3 regions of the Pseudomonas sp. FW305-7 genome follow, and region 1 is predicted to be linked to each of the others. Evidence: predicted binding sites of a transcription regulator. Region 1 holds the regulator's gene; each other region holds the start of a gene.
What was found. Region 1 encodes FliA, which starts transcription of late flagellar genes. Its sites were predicted from a motif close to CTAAAGTTTNNNNNNNNNNNGCCGNTAA; they were not measured.
Positions count from the first base shown of each region.

Region 2: a site for FliA is predicted at 3,897-3,924, ahead of AC3WMT_RS13095 (methyl-accepting chemotaxis protein). Genes of this name have one in related genera too.
Region 3: a site for FliA is predicted at 1,218-1,245, ahead of AC3WMT_RS04670 (methyl-accepting chemotaxis protein). Genes of this name have one in related genera too.

Region 1 is NZ_JBYSZA010000040.1:31,066-38,254, reverse strand. Features, by position in the region: gene flhF (flagellar biosynthesis GTPase FlhF) at 1-56, shown strand, start outside; gene fleN (flagellar synthesis regulator FleN) at 173-1,003, shown strand; gene fliA (RNA polymerase sigma factor FliA) at 1,000-1,740, shown strand; gene AC3WMT_RS28740 (chemotaxis response regulator CheY) at 1,907-2,278, shown strand; gene AC3WMT_RS28735 (protein phosphatase CheZ) at 2,296-3,084, shown strand; gene AC3WMT_RS28730 (chemotaxis protein CheA) at 3,139-5,406, shown strand; gene AC3WMT_RS28725 (protein-glutamate methylesterase/protein-glutamine glutaminase) at 5,456-6,592, shown strand; gene AC3WMT_RS28720 (flagellar motor protein) at 6,592-7,189, shown strand, end outside.
Region 2 is NZ_JBYSZA010000008.1:201,642-208,830, forward strand. Features, by position in the region: gene AC3WMT_RS13085 (alpha/beta family hydrolase) at 1-517, shown strand, start outside; gene AC3WMT_RS13090 (DUF6124 family protein) at 1,735-2,097, shown strand; gene AC3WMT_RS13095 (methyl-accepting chemotaxis protein) at 2,302-3,867, opposite strand; gene AC3WMT_RS13100 (CPBP family intramembrane glutamic endopeptidase) at 3,970-4,761, opposite strand; gene inhA (isonitrile hydratase) at 4,991-5,677, opposite strand; gene AC3WMT_RS13110 (GlxA family transcriptional regulator) at 5,767-6,738, shown strand; gene AC3WMT_RS13115 (hypothetical protein) at 6,882-7,189, opposite strand, start outside.
Region 3 is NZ_JBYSZA010000002.1:350,188-357,376, forward strand. Features, by position in the region: gene AC3WMT_RS04660 (NorM family multidrug efflux MATE transporter) at 1-88, opposite strand, end outside; gene AC3WMT_RS04665 (LysR substrate-binding domain-containing protein) at 247-1,167, shown strand; gene AC3WMT_RS04670 (methyl-accepting chemotaxis protein) at 1,349-3,325, shown strand; gene AC3WMT_RS04675 (phosphocholine cytidylyltransferase family protein) at 3,339-4,052, opposite strand; gene AC3WMT_RS04680 (gamma-glutamyl-gamma-aminobutyrate hydrolase family protein) at 4,049-4,678, opposite strand; gene AC3WMT_RS04685 (PEP-utilizing enzyme) at 4,675-6,990, opposite strand; gene AC3WMT_RS04690 (class I SAM-dependent methyltransferase) at 6,997-7,189, opposite strand, start outside.

The DNA.
Region 1 (7,189 bases):
CCATGGCCGACATGTTCGCTGATATCTATCACAGCCCGACCAAGCAGGTTGGCTGAGGTAATCATGAACAGTTTTTGTACCTACATCGATGGTCTGCCATGCATTGTTCCGGTTGTGAACGCGCAGCCAGTAATGTGGCCTCCGTCTATGCAAGACAAGGTAAAGAAATAACATGGGCAGCATGCATCCCGTACAGGTGATCGCGGTGACCGGCGGCAAAGGTGGCGTCGGCAAGACTAACGTGTCAGTGAACTTGTCTCTGGCGCTGGCAGAGCTTGGCCGTCGGGTCATGCTGCTGGACGCCGATCTGGGGCTGGCGAACGTCGACGTTCTGCTGGGCCTGACGCCCAAACGTACCCTGGCCGACGTGATCGAAGGCCGCTGCGAATTGCGCGACGTGCTGTTGCAGGGTCCCGGCGGGATCCGCATCGTGCCGGCCGCGTCCGGCACCCAAAGCATGGTTCACCTGAGCCCGGCGCAACATGCCGGTCTGATTCAGGCCTTCAGTGACATCGGCGACAATCTCGATGTACTGGTGATCGACACCGCTGCGGGTATTGGTGACTCGGTAGTCAGTTTTGTTCGCGCAGCCCAGGAAGTGTTGCTGGTGGTTTGCGACGAGCCGACCTCGATCACTGATGCCTACGCACTGATCAAACTGCTCAACCGCGATTACGGCATGAACCGCTTCCGCGTCCTCGCCAACATGGCGCAGAGCCCGCAAGAAGGCCGCAACCTGTTCGCCAAGTTGACCAAGGTCACGGATCGCTTCCTTGATGTGGCCCTACAATACGTCGGCGCCGTGCCCTACGACGAAAGCGTGCGCAAGGCAGTGCAGAAGCAGCGAGCGGTCTATGAAGCTTTCCCGCGTTCCAAGTGCGCGCTGGCGTTCAAGGCGATCGCGCAGAAGGTCGATACCTGGCCACTGCCTGCCAACCCGCGCGGCCACCTTGAGTTTTTCGTCGAGCGCCTCGTGCAGCAAACGGCAGGGCCTGTGTTATGACCGCCAGCGGTATGAACTACTACAAGAAGTCGGCACGTGACGCGCAGTACGAGTTGATCGAGCGTTACGCGCCACTGGTCAAACGCATCGCCTACCACCTGCTGGCGCGATTGCCGGCGAGTGTGCAGGTCGAGGATCTGATTCAGGCCGGGATGATCGGCCTGCTCGAAGTCTCGACCAAATACGACGCCAGTAAAGGCGCCAGTTTCGAAACGTACGCGGGCATTCGAATCCGCGGCGCGATGCTCGACGAAGTGCGCAAAGGGGACTGGGCGCCACGCTCGGTTCACCGCAACACCCGTATGGTCAGCGACGCAATTCGGGCAATTGAAGCTAAAACCGGCCGTGATGCTAAAGATCACGAGGTTGCGGCCGAACTCCAATTGAGTCTCGACGATTACTACGGGATTTTGAATGACACCCTGGGCAGTCGCTTGTTCAGTTTCGACGACCTCTTGCAGGACGGCGAACACGAAGGGCTGCACGAGGATGGCGCCAGTGCTCATCTTGAGCCGTCACGCGATCTGGAAGATGAACGCTTCCAGGCGGCGCTGGCGGACGCGATTGCCAATTTGCCGGAGCGTGAGCGACTGGTGTTGGCGCTGTACTACGACGAAGAGCTGAACCTCAAGGAGATCGGTGAAGTCCTTGGCGTCAGTGAATCGCGGGTCAGCCAGTTACACAGCCAGTGCGCGGCCCGTTTGCGGGGGCGTTTGGGGGAGTGGCGAGCGCGCTGAAGGCAGTGTGGGGACACTGCGAACGAGGCTGGTGCGGTGATGAACGGCACCGGTCTTGCTCTGTTGTGCTCCAGACAGTCTTCGAGTGCTGCGCCGATTGATTGAAGTGGCGCGCCCAGGTGCTGGGCGCGTTTAAGACTGCTTGGAGGTCGAATTGAACAAAGACATGAAAATCCTCATCGTTGATGACTTCTCAACGATGCGGCGGATCATCAAGAACCTGCTGCGCGATCTTGGGTTCACCAACACCGTCGAGGCCGACGATGGCACTACCGCCATTCCGGTGCTCAACAGCGGCAGCATCGACTTTCTGGTAACAGACTGGAACATGCCGGGCATGACCGGTATCGACCTGCTGCGCCACGTGCGTGCCGATGAAAAACTCAAGCATCTGCCCGTGCTGATGGTGACCGCTGAAGCCAAGCGCGAGCAAATCATCGAGGCCGCTCAGGCCGGTGTGAACGGCTACGTGGTCAAACCTTTCACGGCTCAGGCGTTGAAAGACAAAATCGAGAAGATTTTCGAACGCATCGGCTGATGACGCGCGGGGGAGCTATGGAGCATAACGAATCTTCACAGGGCGATTTCGAGTCGACCCTGAAAAAACACGCGGTCGAACTGGTCGAGAGCCTTGAAAAAGGCAGGTTCGGCGACGCTGTGCAACTGATCCATGAGCTCAATCAGACCCGTGACCGTGGCCTGTATCAGGAAGTCGGCAAGCTCACACGTGAACTGCACAGTGCGATCGTCAACTTCCAGATCGATCCGCACATGCCGCAGGCCGAGGAAGTGTCGCAAATCACCGACGCCACCGAACGCCTGGGCTATGTGGTCAAGCTGACAGAAGCCGCGGCCAACCGCACCATGGATCTGGTGGAAAGCGCCACGCCGGTGGTCAATGGCCTGGCTGAAGAAGCCCAGGCCTTGAGTACCGACTGGGGGCGTTTCATGCGTCGTGAAGTCGGGGCTGAAGAGTTCCGCGAACTGGCGCGCCGGGTCGACGGTTTTCTGTCACGCAGCAGCACGGACAACCGTGCGGTGTCGAGCAATCTGAACGACATCCTGCTGGCTCAGGATTACCAGGACCTTACCGGTCAAGTGATCAAGCGTGTGACCCAACTGGTCACCGAAGTCGAAAGCAATTTGCTCAAACTCGTGCTCATGGCCAGTCAGGTCGACCGCTTTGCGGGCATCGAACATGACCGTGCAGCGATGCTTGCAGAAAAAGATCCACAAAAACATCTCTCGCAGGGTGAAGGTCCGCAGATTCATGCCGATAAACGAGAAGACGTTGTGTCCGGTCAGGACGATGTGGACGATTTGTTATCCAGCCTCGGATTCTAGAGTTTTGGAATTTTAGGTTTTTTGGGTTTTTAGACCTGTAGGAGCACCCCATTAATGAGCTTCGGCGCCGATGAAGAGATCCTTCAGGATTTCCTGGTTGAGGCCGGCGAGATTCTTGAGCAACTGTCCGAGCAACTGGTCGAGCTGGAAAGCCGTCCGGATGACGCAGATTTGCTCAACGCAATTTTTCGCGGTTTCCACACTGTAAAAGGGGGCGCCGGCTTCCTTCAGCTCAACGAGCTGGTGGAGTGCTGTCACATCGCCGAAAACGTGTTCGACATCCTGCGTAAGGGTGAGCGTCGCGTTGATGCAGAACTGATGGACGTTGTCCTCGAAGCACTGGACGCGGTGAACAGCATGTTCAGCGAAGTCCGCGAGCGTGCACCGATCACTGCTGCGACTCCGGAACTGCTGGCTGCACTGGCGCGTCTGGCCGAGCCGCAATCGGCGGATCAAGCCCCGGCTTCGCCAGTGGCCGAGATGATCGAAGAACTGGTCGTCGAAGGCGATTCGGGCGACATCACCGATAACGAATTTGAACAGCTGCTGGACTCGCTGAACGCCGTCAAGGCCGAAGCCGAAGCCCCGGTGGCGGCTGCGCCTGCGCAAACTGCCGAAGAGGCAGCCAGCGATGAAATCACTGACGCCGAGTTCGAATCACTGCTCGATCAGTTGCACGGTAAAGGTCAATTTGCAGCTGACGCAGTCGCGCCGGCGGCAGCCAAACCTGCAGCGCCGGCAGCAGGCGACAGCTCGGACATCACCGACGACGAATTCGAAGCACTGCTCGATCAGTTGCACGGCAAAGGCAACTTCGCCGTCGAAGCGCTGGAGTCGGCGATTGCCTCGGCACCTGTGCCTGCCGCACCGGCGGCCGCCGCTGCCGGTAGCGATCTGATCAGCGATCACGAATTCGAATCGCTGCTCGACGAATTGCACGGTAAAGGCAAGTTCACTGAAGTCGGCGCCGCTGCTGCCGGCTCCGCTTCGACAGTCGCCACGCCGCCTGCGAAAGCACCGGCCGCTGCTGCTGCGCCGAAGCCTGCCGCCAAGCCTGAAGCGAAAGCCGAAGCGCCAAAACCGGCTGCCGCTGCTGCACCGGCTCCGGCCCGTGCTGCCGCTGCACCGCCACCGGAAAAACCGGCGAGCGAAGCCGAGACCACCGTGCGGGTCGACACCGCACGTCTCGACGAAATCATGAACATGGTCGGCGAGCTGGTGCTGGTGCGTAACCGCCTGGTGCGCCTGGGCCTGAACAGCGGCGATGAAGCCATGCAAAAGGCCGTGTCGAACCTCGACGTGGTCACGGCTGACTTGCAGACCGCGGTGATGAAGACCCGGATGCAGCCGATCAAGAAGGTCTTCGGGCGCTTCCCGCGTCTGGTTCGCGACCTCGCGCGTCAGCTGAAGAAAGAGATCAACCTGGAACTGGTGGGTGAAGAAACCGACCTCGACAAAAACCTTGTCGAGGCCCTGGCCGACCCGCTGGTCCACTTGGTGCGCAACGCCGTCGACCACGGTATCGAGTCGCCGGAAGAACGCGAAGCGTCGGGCAAGGCCCGTGGTGGTCGCGTGGTGCTGGCAGCCGAACAGGAAGGCGACCACATCCTGCTGTCGATCTCCGATGACGGCAAAGGCATGGACCCGAACGTCCTGCGTTCGATCGCGGTAAAACGCGGTGTGATGGACAAGGACGCGGCCGATCGTCTGAGCGATACCGAGTGCTACAACCTGATTTTCGCCCCGGGTTTCTCGACCAAGACCGAGATCTCCGACGTGTCCGGCCGTGGTGTCGGCATGGACGTGGTGAAGACCAAGATTTCCCAGCTCAACGGTTCGATCAACATCTACTCGACCAAGGGCCAGGGCTCGAAAATCGTCATCAAGGTGCCGCTGACGCTCGCGATCATGCCGACCCTGATGGTCATGCTCGGCAACCAGGCGTTTGCGTTCCCGTTGGTCAACGTCAACGAAATCTTCCACCTCGACCTGTCGACCACCAACGTCGTGGACGGCCAGGAAGTGGTGATCGTGCGGGACAAGGCCTTGCCTTTGTTCTACCTCAAGCGCTGGCTGGTCAGCTCCGCCGCTCATGAAGAACAGCGCGAAGGCCATGTGGTGATCCTGTCGGTGGGCACTCAGCGGATCGGCTTCGTCGTCGATCAACTGGTTGGCCAGGAAGAAGTGGTCATCAAGCCATTGGGCAAAATGCTGCAAGGGACTCCGGGCATGTCCGGCGCCACCATCACCGGTGACGGCCGCATTGCATTGATTCTCGATGTTCCAAGCATGCTCAAGCGTTACGCCGCACGGCGTATTTGAATCCGGGGCGGCGGGGCGACAACGTCCCGCTGCGCCTAATGGAGTGTTTATGGCAGTCAAAGTCCTGGTGGTGGACGATTCGGGTTTTTTCCGCCGCCGCGTCTCGGAAATTCTTTCAGCGGATCCGAGCATCCAGGTGGTCGGTACGGCCACCAACGGTAAAGAGGCGATTGATCAGGCCCTGGCCCTCAAGCCAGACGTGATCACCATGGACTACGAGATGCCGATGATGGACGGCATCACGGCCGTGCGGCACATCATGCAGCGCTGCCCGACCCCGGTGTTGATGTTCTCCTCGCTGACCCATGAAGGCGCTCGGGTAACCCTCGATGCGCTGGATGCCGGTGCGGTGGATTTCCTGCCGAAGAATTTTGAAGACATCTCGCGTAATCCGGAGAAGGTCAAGCAACTGCTGTGCGAGAAGGTCCATAGCATCTCGCGCAGCAACCGTCGTTTCAGTGCCTACAGCGCGCCGGCTCCGGTAGCTGCGCCTGCACCGACGCCTGCTCCGGCAGCATCGAGCTTCAGCAGCCACAGCACCAGCGCCCCGGTACGTCCGGCACCTGCGCCAGCGCCAACGCGCGCGCCGGCTGCCAGCGCTTCGTCGCCGGCACCGAAACGCAAAGCCTACAAACTGGTTGCCATCGGTACCTCGACGGGCGGTCCGGTTGCCCTGCAACGCGTGTTGACGCAATTGCCGGCCAACTTCCCGGCGCCGATCGTGCTGATCCAGCACATGCCGGCAGCGTTCACCAAGGCCTTCGCTGAACGTCTGGACAAGCTCTGCCGCATCAGTGTCAAGGAAGCCGAGGATGGCGACATCCTGCGTCCGGGCCTGGCGTTGCTGGCCCCGGGTGGCAAGCAAATGATGATCGACGGCCGTGGCGCGGTGAAAATCCTCCCGGGCGACGAGCGTCTGAACTACAAGCCGTGCGTGGACATCACGTTCGGTTCGGCGGCGAAATCCTACGGTGACAAAGTTCTGGCGGTCGTGTTGACCGGCATGGGCGCCGACGGTCGTGAAGGCGCACGCCTGCTCAAGCAGGGCGGCAGTTCTGTGTGGGCACAGGACGAAGCCAGCTGCGTGATCTACGGCATGCCGATGGCCATTGTCAAAGCCGATCTTGCGGATGCGGTGTACGGTCTGGACGACATCGGCAAGCACATCGTCGAGGCGTGTATCTGATGGATGTTCTAAGCCTTATCGGGATCATCATGGCGTTTGTTGCCATCATCGGCGGCAACTACCTTGAAGGTGGTCACCTCGGTGCGCTGGCCAACGGCCCGGCGGCACTGATTGTACTGGGCGGCACCATCGGTGCCGCGCTGCTGCAATCGCCGATGAGCGCGTTCAAACGCGCGATGCAGATCCTCGCCTGGATCTTCTTTCCGCCGCGAGTGGACCTGGCCGGCGGCATCGACCGCGTGGTCAACTGGAGCCTCACCGCACGCAAGGAAGGTTTGCTCGGTCTGGAAGGCGTTGCCGATGCCGAACCCGACAGCTACTCGCGCAAGGGCCTGCAACTGCTGGTCGACGGCGCCGAGCCGGAAGCGATCCGCAGCATCCTTGAAGTGGATTTCTACACCCAGGAAGCCCGCGACATCGAAGCGGCGAAAGTCTTTGAAAGCATGGGCGGCTATGCGCCGACCATCGGCATCATCGGTGCGGTGATGGGCCTGATTCATGTGATGGGCAACCTCGCCGACCCGACGCAATTGGGCAGCGGCATCGCCGTGGCGTTCGTCGCGACCATCTACGGCGTGGCCAGTGCCAACCTGATCC
Region 2 (7,189 bases), on a different contig from region 1:
TGGGCGCCTTGCCGGGCTTGGGATTAACGTGTTGCGGTTTGAGTTTCCGTATATGGCGCAGCGGCGTATCGACGGTGGCAAGCGTCCGCCGAACCCGGCGCCGAAACTGCTGGAATGCTGGCGCGAAGTGTTTGCCGAAGTGCGACGTCATGTCGCTGGGCCGCTGGGGATCGGCGGCAAGTCCATGGGCGGGCGAATGGCTAGTCTCTTGGCTGACGAATTGGGTGCCGATGCGTTGGTGTGTTTGGGCTATCCGTTTTATGCAGTGGGTAAACCGGAGAAACCTCGGGTTGAGCATTTGGCTGGTTTGCAGACTCGGACGTTGATTGTGCAGGGGGAGCGGGATGCGCTTGGCAATCGTGAGGCGGTCGAGGGGTATTCGTTAGCGCCGGGGATTGAGGTGTTGTGGCTGGCGGCTGGGGATCATGATTTGAAGCCATTGAAGGTTTCCGGGTTTACCCATGAACAGCATTTGGCCAGCGCCGCGCAGAAGGTAGCCGAGTTTCTCAAGGGTTAACCGAGATCCCGAACTGCATAAAGATCGGCTCCCTTTCCCCTCGCCCCCTTGGGGGCGGTCCGACGTTTCGGGAGGGCTGGGGTGAGGGGGATGGATCTTGGATGCGCCGCAGTTCTTTGTTTTGGGTACATATCCATTGCTGCGGTAACGGCCACTTAGGGTTTCGCCCTTACGGCGACTCACTTTTTTTACAAACGCCTAAAAAAAGTAAGCAAAAAAACGCTTGCTCCAACGTTCGGCCCGCTCGCTGGGGCTCGGGGTTCCTTCGCTCCGGGATGGATCCGGGCGCATCGCCTCCGGTTTGCTTCGCTGCACCTCCTCTCGATGTGTTTGGCTTCGCCAAACGGTCGCTGCGCTCCCACCCCCGAATCAATCCCTCCGCTCAGCCTTCCGACGTCGCCCGTGGATCAAGATCAAAAGCCGAAGCCGAGCTAACGCTCATCCTTTGAGTGGGGCGGCATGCGCCGCGTGCTTTACATAGATCAAAACTGTGGGAGCTGGCTTGCCAGCGATGGCGGCCTGCCAGCCGACCAATCTCTTACTGATGCACCCGATCTAAATGTGGGAGCGAGCCTGCTCGCGATGGCAGCCTGACAGCCGACCAATTTCTAAATGAACGTACTCAATCCATCTGTAGGAGTGAGCCTGCTCGCGATGGCGGCCTGCCAGCCGACCAATTTCTAAATGAACGCACTCAATCCATTGTGGGAGCTGGCTTGCCAGCGATGGCGGCCTGACAGCCGACCAATCTCTTACTGATGCACCCGATCCAAATGTAGGAGCGAGCCTGCTCGCGAAACGGCCTCAAAAACAACATCAATACAACAGGGGAATTTCCAGTTTTCTCTGTCAGTAAACGCAATCCTGCAAGCACGTTTAAATCACACAACCCGTTACGCCATCGGGCCTACGACACCTTGCGCCGTTACCTACGCGTACGCCAGAATCCGCCGGCTTACACGGCTATGGGGCGGGTTGTATCGTTTCCCAGTCACTGAAAATCAGTGATCGGGTTTGGTAGCCCGTCTGTAATAGCTGTATGGCAACACCGTATGCAGTCCCTCTTCTTGGGGCTCGGTTTTATGGTGGTCATGCGTGGGGCTCGCTCGTGAGCGCCGGGTTCCTATTGCAGCCGGTCTACCAACCCGCGTATGGCCACCACCCTCTCGTTTGGTAGCGAGAGTGATGGCTCCTTAACTGCGATAGGAGTTTCATCCATGTTCAAAATCACGCCAAACCCACCGCCCAAAGATCCAATCCCCCACGACCCAGCGCTCAGCCCGCAAAAGATCAAAGAAGCAACCGATCGCGCCCTCGACTACTACCTCAAACCCGAAGACCTCGCGGCTCCGCCATCACCCAAGTTTCGCCCCTTCTATCTCGTCGATCCAACGCTGGATGATGAAACCCTGCTGGTCGAGGCGAGCGAGTCGCTTTCATACGCCCACGCCATGGCCGGTAACATCGCCAACTCAATCGGCGGCCCGGAGCGCAAACCGCTGCTGGCGCTGCAACAGGTAATCATGCTGAACGAACTGTTGATTAATCGACTGCTGGATAAGCTGAAGTTGCCTCAGTAATTTCGCTGGCAGTTATGGCCTCTTCGCGAGCAGGCTCGCTCCTACAGGGGATCGTTGTCGGGCACATAAATCTGTGATCACCACAGATCCAATGTAGGAGTGAGCCTGCTCGCGAAAGCGGCCGCCCAGACAACATCCATTTCAGACAGGCAACAAAAAACCCGGAAGCTCTCGCTCTCCGGGTTTTTGTCATCGCCAGTTCAATCAGCGGTTAAACCGCTCCACCAACGAGTATTGCGTGTTGGCAGTCTTCGTCAGCTCTTCACTCAGCAACGCCGAGTTTTGCGCCTGTTCCGAGGTCTGATCCGCCAGTTCCGAAATATTGCTGATGTTGCGGCTGATCTCCTCAGCCACCGCACTTTGCTCTTCGGTCGCCGCAGCGATCTGGGTGGTCATGTCGGTGATATTAGCCACCGCTTCACTGATCCCGACCAGTGCCTGATCCGCTTCCAGCACCCGCGCCACACCTTCTTCGGCCTGACGATGGCCAGCTTCCATGGTCTGCACAGCGCTGGACGCAGTTTGCTGCAACTTGGCGATCAAAGCATGAATCTGCCCGGTCGATTCGCTGGTGCGTTGCGCCAGTTGACGCACTTCGTCAGCCACCACAGCAAAACCACGACCCATTTCACCGGCACGTGCTGCCTCAATCGCAGCGTTCAGTGCCAGCAGGTTGGTCTGGTCGGCGATGCCTTTGATCACATCAACTACGCCGCCGATTTCGTCGCTGTCCTTGGCCAGTTGAGTGACGGTCAGACCGGTTTCACCCACGACCACGGACAAACGCTGAATGGCTTCGCGGGTTTCCCCGGCGATGTCACGACCACGACCGGTCAGGCGATTGGCTTCCTGAGTCGCGTCAGCGGTGCGCTGTACGTGGCTGGCGACTTCCTGAGTGGTCGCGGCCATCTGGTTGACGGCGGTGGCGACCTGTTCGGTTTCCACGCGTTGACGTTCCAGGCCGGTCGAGCTGCTGTGTGCCAAGGCGTCGGACTGCTTGGCCTGATCGGTCAGGTGTTCGGCGGTGTCCTGCAGACGGGTCAGGCAGGTTTTCAGGCGGGCTTCCTGGCTGAGGATCGACATTTCCAGACGCGCTTGGGCGCCACGGCTGTCGGTGTACATCTGCGCAATCAACGGGTCGGAAGTGGTCTGCTCGGCCAGGCGCAGCAGGCGTTTGAGCCCACGTTGCTGCCATTGCAGGCCCATCAGGCCCAACGGCACCGACAGACCCGCCGCCAGAGCAAAGCCCCAGTGCGAGTTCAGCGTCGCGCCGATCACGAAGCTCAGTTGGCTGACCAGAATGAACGGCAGCCAGTCTTGCAGCACCGGTAGCCATTTATCGCTGGAAGGGATTGCCGACTTGCCTTGGTTGATGCGTTGGTAGAGCGCTTCGGCGCGGCGGATCTGTTCGGCGGTGGGTTTGATCCGCACCGACTCGTAACCGACCACCTGATTGCCGTCGAACACTGGCGTTACATAGGCGTTAACCCAGTAATGATCACCGGTCTTGCAGCGATTCTTGACAATGCCCATCCATGGCAAGCCTTGTTTCAGTGTGCCCCACATGTGCGAAAACACCGCAGCCGGGACGTCGGGGTGACGAACCAGGTTGTGCGGCGCACGGATCAGCTCCTCACGCGAAAACCCGCTGATCTCGACGAAGGCGTCGTTGCAGTAGGTGATCACGCCCTTGGCGTCGGTTGTGGAAATCAACCGCTGCTGAGCCGGGAAAGTCCGTTCGCGTTGTGTAATGGGCTGGTTGTTACGCATGGTTTTTCAATCCGCAAGGCTTTGAAAGGTTGTCGGCGGTGGCAGGAAATTGTTGAATTTTTCTTTCAGTAATCAGTACAGCGTCGCAAAACGGGCCTTGCTTCAACCCGCCAGCATCGGATAGGTGAACAGTGCGAAATGCAGCAGGTTCAGCCCGAAGTGCGTGGCGATTGCTGCGCCGAGTCCGCCAAAACGGTAGGCCAGACCATAGCCGACACCTGCCAGACCCGCCAGCAACACCCACGTCCAGCCCGCACCGATGTGCGCCAGCCCGAACAGCGATGAGGCCAGCAGCAGGGCAAGATTTTCGCCATAGGGCAGGTGTTTGAAACGCCGGCTCAGGCCGCCCTGTATATAGCCGCGAAACAACGCTTCCTCGACCAGGGGCACCAGCAGCAGATTGTTCAGCACCCACAGCCACGCCTGATCCGGCCACTTCGGTGCCCAGGCGATCACGCCCAGCAACAACGCGCCGCCGAGGGCGAGGATCACACTCAAGGTCAGGGCGAGGGCGGTGGCGTAGACCGTCAGGCGCAGCGAGCGCCGGGCGACAATCCATGGGCAGACCAGCAACAGCCAGAAACCAATCAGCGGTTTATCTTGATTGAGGTACATCGAGAACGGCACGGCGTTGTCAGTGAAACGTTGCGGATCAATGGCGCGACCGTTGTAGAACCCTGGCAGCCAGTGCAGGGCCAGCGCCAAAGCCAGCACGATGAACAGGCCGTGGCCGAGATAACGCGCAAACGGCACGTGTTGCTGGCGTACGGCGAAACCGGCCATCAATAGCAGCCCGATAGAGATCAGTGCGAGCCAGCCGAGTTGACCGTAGCTCAGCGCCAAACCGTAGCCGAGGCCGAGAAGTGCCAGATAGAGCCATGGCAGAGACTTCATGGAGGGTCCTTGTGCAGATTTTGTGGAAGGGCTTTCTACACGGACGAGCGGCGGGGGACAAGTCAAGGTGCGGCGAGAACCGGGGACAGTCCACAACCTCTGGCCGACCCGATACCTGTGGGAGCTGGCTTGCCAGCGATGACGATTGCACAGCCGACATCGTCATCGGCTGATTCACCGCTATCGCTGGCAAGGCAGCTCCCACAAGGTTTTGTTTTTGGCTGAGGGATCAGCGCAGGTTGAGTTTTGCCGCCGCGCGCTCAGTGATTTCCGTGCGCAGCTTCAGCGATGGCGCGGCACGCAGGCGGGCTTCATCGACAATCGCGTTCGGTGCCGTTTCCGGGCTGCCCGAATGGAACGGCGGCGCCGGCGCATATTCCAGCTGCAACTGCACCAGTTGCGCCGTGTCGGCATCGAACAGTTCAGCCGCCAACACCAGCGCAAAATCGATTCCTGCGGTAATCCCGCCACCGGTAAACAGATTGCCGTCACGTACCACCCGATCCTTCACCGCAATCGCGCCCAGTGTCGGCAGCAGATCGTGATATGCCCAATGCGTAGTCGCCCGTTTGCCTTGCAGCAGACCCGTCGCGCCGAGCACCAGCGACCCGGTGCACACCGACGTCACGTAACGCGCTTGCGCAGCCTGACGTTTGATGAAATCCAGCGTCTGAGCATCCTCCATCAAAGGACCGACGCCGCCACCGCCGGGCACACAGATCACATCCAGATCCGGGCAATCCTCGAACGTTGTGGTCGGTTTCAGCAGCAGCCCGGTGCTGGCCGTGACCGGCATCAGGTCCTTCCAGATCAGATGCACCTGCACGCCCGGCAGCGAGGCGAGCACGTCGTACGGCCCGGTCAGGTCAAGTTGCTGAACCTGTGGAAACAACAGAAAACCGATCTGCAGCGTCATCGTTCTTGCTCCATGAAAAGGGGTGGACGGCTTCACTGTAGGCGCGTAGGTTCTGGCGCATACGCCAATAACCCCACGAATTACGCCAAATGCCCAAAGCCATCCACGTACTCGCGTTTGCCAACATGCAGATCCTCGACGTCACCGGGCCGTTGCAGGTATTCGCCTCGGCCAATGACCTCGCCCGTCAGCGCGGATTGCCCATTCCGTATGCGCCGAGCGTGATTGCCAGCGGCGGCGGGGCGGTGATGTCCTCGGCCGGTCTGGCTGTGTTGGCCGAGCCGTTGCCCGAAGCGCCCAGCGACACGTTGATCATCGCCGGTGGCTGGGGCATTTATCCGGCGGCGGAAGATGTGCCGCTGGTGGATTGGGTGCGCGAGCATGCCGGCAAATGCCGGCGCGTGGCTTCGGTATGTACCGGCGCATTTTTGCTCGCCGCCAGCGGCTGGCTCGACGGCCGCCGTGTGGTCACCCACTGGACCCGCTGTGAACAACTGGCGCAGCAGCACCCAAAACTGCAAGTCGAAGCCAATCCGATCTTCATCAACGACGGCCCGGTGTGGACCTCGGCGGGAGTCACCGCCGGCATCGATCTGGCGCTGGCGATGGTTGAGGAGGATCTCGGTCGCGACATCGCGCTGGACGTCGCCCGCCATCTGGTGGTGTTCCTCAAACGCCCGGGCGGGCAGTCGCAATTCAGCGTGACGCTATCGCTGCAGAATCAGGGCAATCGTTTCGACGACTTGCACGCGTGGATCGCCGAAAACCTGACCTGTGACCTCGGCATCCCGACCCTGGCCGAGCAGGCCGGGATGAGCGAACGCAGTTTCGTCCGCCACTACCGCGCCGACACCGGCCAGACCCCGGCGCGGGCGATTGAACTGATCCGCGTTGAAACCGCCCGCCGGTTGTTGAGCGATACCGGACTGCCGGTCAAACGGGTCGCGGCCAATTGTGGATTTGGCAGCGAAGAGACGCTGCGCCGTAGTTTCCTGCGGGCGATTGGTGTGACGCCGCAGGCTTATCGCGAGCGCTTTTCGGTCAGTGCTGCAACAGATTGACGGGACAACGCTGAACCTGTGGCGAGGGAGCTTGCTCCCGCTGGACTGCGCAGCAGGCCCATGCTTTTGAGCCCAGTCAGGGTCGCTGCGCAACCCAGTGGGAGCAAGCTCCCTCGCCACAAAAGCGTTATTCCTCGGATGTATCAGACCTCGGCTTCCGCCACCTGATTGAAATACTTGCTCCGATCCGGCGTAAACGTCACCCGCATCTTGGTACGCGAACAGGTCAGCGAGCGTTCTTCGCTCAAATCGATATCCAGATCTTCCCCACGCAACCCTTGCCACTGGGCGAGGTATTTCAGCGATCCGTATTTTTCGTTTTTCTTCAGGCTACGACTGACCCCGCCCTTCCAGCCGAGCACCGGTAATTCTCCAGCGAGGCATTTCAAGGCGAGGTCGGGGAAGCGTGCGGCGCGCTGGCGGCCGATTTCCCAGCATTTGATCAGGCCTT
Region 3 (7,189 bases), on a different contig from region 1:
CCATCAACATGTGCGCCAACTGTGAAGCGATCAACGGCCCCGATAGCCGCAGGATGGCCCAGAGTTCGGTACGCACAGGATGCTGCATGGTCATCACCACTCATCAATAGAGGGAACAAGGGACCGTCGATTCTCGGCGCTTGGAGGGGATTGCACAAAGGGATAAAAAGGATGGGTTGCATGATTAAAACTCATCCTGAGAAGATGCCGACAGATTGGCCGTATCCCGTAACAGGAGCTTTGTTCATGTCCCGTCGACTTCCTCCGTTGTATGCCCTGCGCGCATTTGAAGCGGCGGCGCGGCATAGCTCGTTCACACGCGCCGCCGAAGAGTTGTCGATCACTCAAAGTGCGGTCAGTCGGCATATTCGTACGCTTGAGGAACATTTCGCCTGCCGGCTGTTTCACCGCAGCGGGCGCAATCTGCAACTGACCGAATCGGCGCGGATGCTGTTGCCGGGCATCCGTGACGGGTTCACCGCTTTGGAGCGCGCTTGCAATACCTTGCGTGCCGAGGACGACATCCTGCGCATGAAAGCGCCGTCGACCCTGACCATGCGCTGGTTGCTGGCGCGGCTCAGTCGCTTCCGTCATTTGCAGCCGGGCAACGAAGTGCAATTGACCAGCGCGTGGATGGACGTGGATTCGGTGGACTTCAACAATGAGCCGTTCGATTGTGCGGTGCTTCTGAGCGACGGACATTTCCCGCCAGACTGGGAGGCCAGCCAGCTGTTTCCCGAGGAGCTGATTCCGGTCGGTGCGCCGAACCTGCTGAACGATCAGCCCTGGGACGTGGCGCGACTGGCCAGCGCCGAGTTGCTGCACCCGACACCGGATCGCCGCGACTGGCGCAGTTGGCTGGAGCACATGGGGCTGTCTGATCAGGTCTCGCTCAAGGGCGGGCAGGTGTTCGATACCCTGGAGTTGGGCATGATCGCGGCGGCTCGTGGGTACGGCGTGTCGATGGGCGATTTGCTGATGGTCGCCGAGGATGTGGCGCAGGGACGCTTGAGTCTGCCGTGGCCGACCGCCGTCGCCAGCGGCCTGAATTATTACCTCGTGTGGCCAAAAACCCGTCCGGGAGGTGAACGTTTGCGCCGCCTCAGCGACTTCCTGCAAGGCGAAGTCCGCGCCATGGCGCTGCCGGCTGTAACACGCTTGAGCTGAAACGTTAGAGCCGCCACAATGCCGGCCTTGTGCCATAACCCTACTGATCGCTCAAGTATTCGGTTCTACCGCCGAATACGTGCATGTGGAACCGTCGTGCCGGTCTCCACGATTCACCCCCATTAGAAAATTATCCGAGCTGCGATCAAGGAGGATCGGCAAGTTCGGCCAGGAGCTGTCCATGTCTCAACCTCGCGCTCGGATCGCCTCGCAGCTGGGCCTCGCGCTCGCCGTGATACTGGCGATTGTCATCAGCGGCAGTACGGTGTTCGCCCTGCGTTCGCTGGATACCGCCAACCTCGCCACCCGTGAAGAGCACTTGGCCAGTGAGGCGCGGCTGCTGGCCGACCAACTGAGCACCTTTCACGGCACGCTGCGTGAAAGCACCCAGCGTCTGAGCGGGTTGTTCGAGAAGCGCTTCAGCGCAGGTCTGAGCATTCACCCGAGTGAGCCGGTGACCGTTGCCGGCACCCAGACCCCGGGCCTGCACCTGGGCGGCGAAGTGCTGAACAACAACTTCAAGGAAGTTGACGAGTTCAAGCAGATGACGGCCGGCGTCGCCACGCTGTTCGTGCGCAGCGGCGAAGACTTCGTGCGGGTCAGCACCTCGCTGACCAAACAGGATGGCACTCGCGCTATCGGCACCTTGCTCGATCACGCGCACCCGGCTTACGCGAAGTTGATGGCGGGGCAGGGTTATGTCGGCCGCGCCTTGTTGTTCGATCGCTCCTACATGACTCAATACACCCCGGTGCGCGATGGCAGCGGCAAGGTGATTGCGGTGCTGTTCGTCGGTTTCGACTACACCGACGCGCAGAACATTCAGTTCGACAATCTCAAGCGTTTCCGCATCGGCCAGAGCGGGTCGCTGGCGTTGCTCGACGAGCAGAATAAATGGCTGGTGGCGCCGGCGGGTGTGCAGGCCCCGGAACAAGCCGTACCGGTGATCAAGGGCTTGGCTGCGAAACCGGGCAAGGGTGAGTTCTGGAGCGATACCTCGGAAGACTTCTACAGCATCGCCGTACCATTTGACGGCGGCCCGTGGTCGGTAGTGGCGAGCATGCCGAAAGCCGAGATTCGTGCGGTGACCTGGAGCGTCGGTACGCAATTGGCGATCGGCAGCCTGTTGGCGATGTTGCTGGCGGTGGGTTCGGTGGTGTGGCTGCTGCGCAGCAAACTCGCGCCGTTGAGCGATCTGGTACGGCAGGCCGAAGCTTTGGGTGCCGGTGATCTGAGCGTGCGTCTGAACGTGTCGAGCAATGATGAGATCGGTCAGCTGTCCCGCGCGTTCAACCAGATGAGCCAGGCGCTGTCGACCATGGTCGAGCACATTCGTCGCTCTTCGGAAGAGGTCAACAGCCGTGCGCAGGCACTGTCCGGTTTGTCCGGCGGCGCCTACGAAGGCATGGAGCAACAGTCCGGTGAAATCACCAGCATGGCCGGCGCGGTGGAAGAGTTCAGTGCTACCTCGCTGAACATTGCCGACAACATGGGCGCCACCCAGCGCCTGGCGCAGGAAAACGCTCAGCAGACGCAGATCGGTCGTACCTCGATGGACGAGGCGTCTTCCTCTCTGGAGCAAATCGCCGGCGCGCTGAACACCACCGCCACCGTGATCAACACATTGGGTCAGCGTTCCCAGGAAATCGGCGGCATCGTCAGCGTGATCACCTCGATCGCCGAACAAACCAATCTGCTCGCGCTCAACGCCGCGATCGAAGCGGCCCGTGCCGGTGAACAAGGTCGCGGCTTTGCGGTAGTGGCGGATGAAGTGCGTAATCTGGCATCGCGCACCCGTCAGGCGACCGATGAAATCTCCGGCATGATTCACAGTATCCAGCAGGAAACCGGCAACGCGATCAGCACCATGGAGCAGGGCAATCTGCTGATGCAGGAAGGCCTGTCGCGTAACGCCAATGTCGCGTCGGCGCTGGCGCGCATTGATGAACAGAGCCGTTCGGCGGGGCAGCAGTTTGCCGCAATCACCACGGCGACTCAGGAGCAGAGCAGTACCGCGACGTTGCTGAGCAGCAATTTGCAGAGCATTGCGCTGGCCAACAGTGAGCAGCGAGAAGTGGTTTCCAACCTGGCGGTCACCGCCAGGGAACTGGAGAAGCTGGCCGCCGATCTGCGCTCCGAGGTTGATCGTTTCCGCTGATACGGCGTGCCGGTTATTGGTACGCGGAGAGGTCTTCGCTGGAGTCGACCTCTCCCCACTCCCCTGAATAGGCAACGGCCTGGATCGCTACCCGACCGGCGTCGATGACGCGCTGCAGGGTATTGGTCATGTGCATCTTGTCGCACTGGCTTGAGGTTAACTCATCCCGTAGCCGCACGACTTCTGCCCAACCTGCGGGCGTGAAGCGCAGCAACCCCATGTACTGGCCTTCGACTTCCCCCACTGATTGCGGTTTGTTGCCGATTTCGGCCAGCGTGTTGTCGCTATTGAGCCGGAATGTTTCAGCATCCAGCAGTGGATCGCCAAAACGCTGGGTCCACAGTTCCAGCCAGTTGGGGTCGTAGGTGACGGCCAGCAACGCTTCGCTGGTCATCAACGACCTGACGGCGTCCGGGCTGTAAAAAATATCCGAATAACTGACGATGCACGGCTGGCCTTCAAGCCAGGCTTCGGCGCAGGCCAGTGATGACACCATGTTGGTGTCTGCCCAGCGAGGGTTATGAAATTCGGTCAGGCCGCGGTCGGCCAGTAATTCGCGTTTGTAGCCGGTGACCACCGCGATTTCACTGATACCCGCTGCACGCAACGACTCCAGTTGCCATTCGAGCAGCGGCTTGCCACGCAACTCCACCAGGCATTTTGGGCAATCATCCGTGAGGCTTTTCATGCGGCTGCCACGTCCGGCAGCCAGGATAATGGCTTTCACGACACATCGGTCCCTTGAGTTGTTTGAGTGGAATCGGTTTCGCCGAACAGCTGGCGAATGCGCTGAATATCGTGGGATGCAAAGTCCGTCTCGCGCTCCGGGTGCCACATCCAGCCTTCCCAAAGGCGAGACAGGTGCCGGATCGCTTCGATTTCGCCGTCCTCACTGCGCGCCAGAACTTCAAAGTCCTGCGGACAACTGGCCAGAGACTGGCTGTGATAGCTGTTGACCTCGGCGACGATCTCCCCGGACAGGCGATGCCGGGTGCGCACGTGCCCGCTGACCGCTTTCAGTTCGCTACCTGCCCAATGCCCCAGCATCTGCATGCCGCGGCAGATGCCCAGCACTGGCAGATTGCGCGAGCGTGCGTGATCGAGCAGGCGTGTCTCCGTGAGATCGCGGGCCAGGCACTGGCCGATGTCATTGCCACCGGACAACAGCAATGCCTGAGGCGATACAGCGGCCAGCCAGTGTTCGAGGCCGGCATCGAACAATCCGTTGGGCACCGGCAGGGGGATGAACCCCGCTGCCAGCAGAAAGTCGATCAGGCGTTGATCCAGGGCATCGCGGCTTTCGCCGCGCTCCGGATGCAGGTCCACTCTCTGACTGACAGCGACCCGCTTCATGTCATCATCTCCACCCTGCGGCCCGGGCAGTCCAGATGCAGGATATCTGCTGTCGACCAGCGCCGGTAAAGCACTTCTCCAGCGCCAATGACGGCCGGCAGGCCGAGTTCACCGGCGCGAATCGCCATGTGCGAATTGGCTCCGCCCCACGCGGTAATCAGCCCGGCAATCGGATAAGCGAACAACCAGTCGAAACCGGGGTCCGCGTTGGGAATGCAGACAATCGCCCCGGCCAGCTTTTCCCGGTCATCGCATTGCACCACGGGTGCCGTCACACGTTTTTGCGTGATGAAGTTGGGCGCCGTTTCCGGCCACTCGAAGCTCCAGACATCTTCCGGACAGGTGATGACGGGTGGCAGGGACACCTTCAGTGTTTCTGCGTAGCGCGCCTTGCCTTGTTCGATGCTGCGCAGCAGCACGTCTTTTGGGTCGGCAGCGGCAACGTGCAGTTCCTGGAAGGCGCTGATATCGCAATAAGCCAGTTCTTCGCGGTCGATGCCGTACTCGGCGCCGACTTGCGCGATCAGCGCGAGGGCATCCGACAGGTTGCGGGTGAAATGAAACTTGGCCAGTTCGCGCAGCTCGATGCCGTTTTGCAGGAAGTCCAGCAGCCCTACCGGATCCGGTTGCAGGCCATGGGCCTCGAGCAGTTTCACGATCTCGCGCATCTGTGGCAGCGTCAGCGAAAACGGTTGCAGTGGCTCGGGGGCTGCTGGTCGCTGGTCCCAGTCGAAGTAGAGTTCCGGTGCTTCATCGTAACGTGGCGACAGAATGTCGTAGGTGCCGGGGCGCAGGTGCCCGTAGCGTGCGAGGAAAGTTGTCTTGTCGAGTGTCGCCCGATCACGCGCCAACTGACCGCTGACGGTTGAGACTCCGGCCATGAACGCATCGTAGTCGGCTTGCGAGAAAACACCCACGCTGACCAGTGACCTGAGCATCTGCACCGCAACGAAACCCGCACGGGCCAGGCCGGCGAAGGGCAGGGTGCCGTAGCGTTTTGCGTCTTCCAGCAGCCAGTAGATGCGCTCCAGCGGATCGGCGTTGGAGGCCAGCAGCTCTTCGCGGCGGGCATTGAGCACATCGAGTTTGTTGGCGTCGCTGCGCCACAAACCATCCTTGGGATGCACGATGCGGTTAGTCAGTTTGCGCAGACTGGAACTGATGGCCTCCAGTTCGTGCGCGGAAAAGCCTGCACTGGCCAGGCGCTCCAGTTGTTGCGACAGGTCCAGGGTGTAGCAGGAGAAAACGATCTCGAACTCCACCTTGTCGTGCAGGGTCGGCTCTGCCAGCAACCGATCAATGTAGTAGTCGACCAGTCGCCCGGCCAGTCCCTCGTCGAGGTCTGCCGGAATGAACGAGTTGAACGACAGGCGCACATCGATATATGGCAAACCGAAAAAGTGCGGCATCAGCGGGAAGCTGCGCAAGTTGCGGTAGCCATAGTTGTGACGCTGGTAAGCCCAGATGGAGTCGGTCACCAGATCGCGATACAGCGACAGCGCCAGCGGTTTGGGGCGGATACCGATGATCTCTGCCGGGTTCCAGTCGGGCATCACGCCGTAGACCGTGCGCTGGCCGATCAGGAATGGATGCGGGCGCATGCCGCGAGCGATTTTCTGCTCGATACTTTGCAGGCGGGCAGCCTGCGCGGCTTCGGACTCTGCCCGGGCAGGCAGAATCAACGGCCGGGCCTGCAACAGCCACAAGGTCTCGCCTTCGGCTTCGCACGTCACCGCGAACTCGCAGTCGACGGGGCCACCGCCGAACAGCTCCAGCAGCTCCTCAAGCAAAGCAATGATCGGCGAGAGGGCTGCGGGCGGTGAAACGGGGCTGTGCGCCGCCTGCTGCCACAACCGTCCACCCATGCCGCCGGTGACCGATGCGGTGTCGTCACCTTCCGACCAGTTCACCACACGGTACGGCGCGCAGGTATTCGGGTCGTGGGAAAACGCCACGCCGGAACGGATCACGTTGCCGAGCATGGGTTGAATCAGCACCTCGTCGCTCAGATGCGTCTCGCCATAACTGGCGATGACCTGCTCAACCGCCGACTCAAGCCCTGCTTCTTCGACATTCGGCACCGAGAGAAAGGCGCCGGCGAAAGAAGCCTCGGCGCTGTCCTCGCGGCCACAGCTGGAGCGCACGATCCAGGAGGGGGCAGGCAGCCGCCCGCGGAGATCCTGAATGCAGGCGCGCCGATCCGCGTGCCACTGCTCCACGGTAAACGCGAGCAGCGGCGCAATGCGTGCCGACGCGAGCCGCCCTTGCAGGCGCGACAAGGTGCCGGCCTTGGTAGAGAAATGCAGGGCCATCAGGCGTTATCTCAGCTGAGCGACCCAGATATTCGTCGAGTACGGGATCTCGATCGACGGCGTCTGCAGGCTTTGCAGGTAATCGTCGATGGCGCTGATGACTTCGTGAAATTTCGCGCCCGCCTGACGTTCCAGCGTGGCGTGGGAGCGCCAGGCTTCCAGGCACTCTGCGATGGATTGCTCGTGGATGACCCGCGCA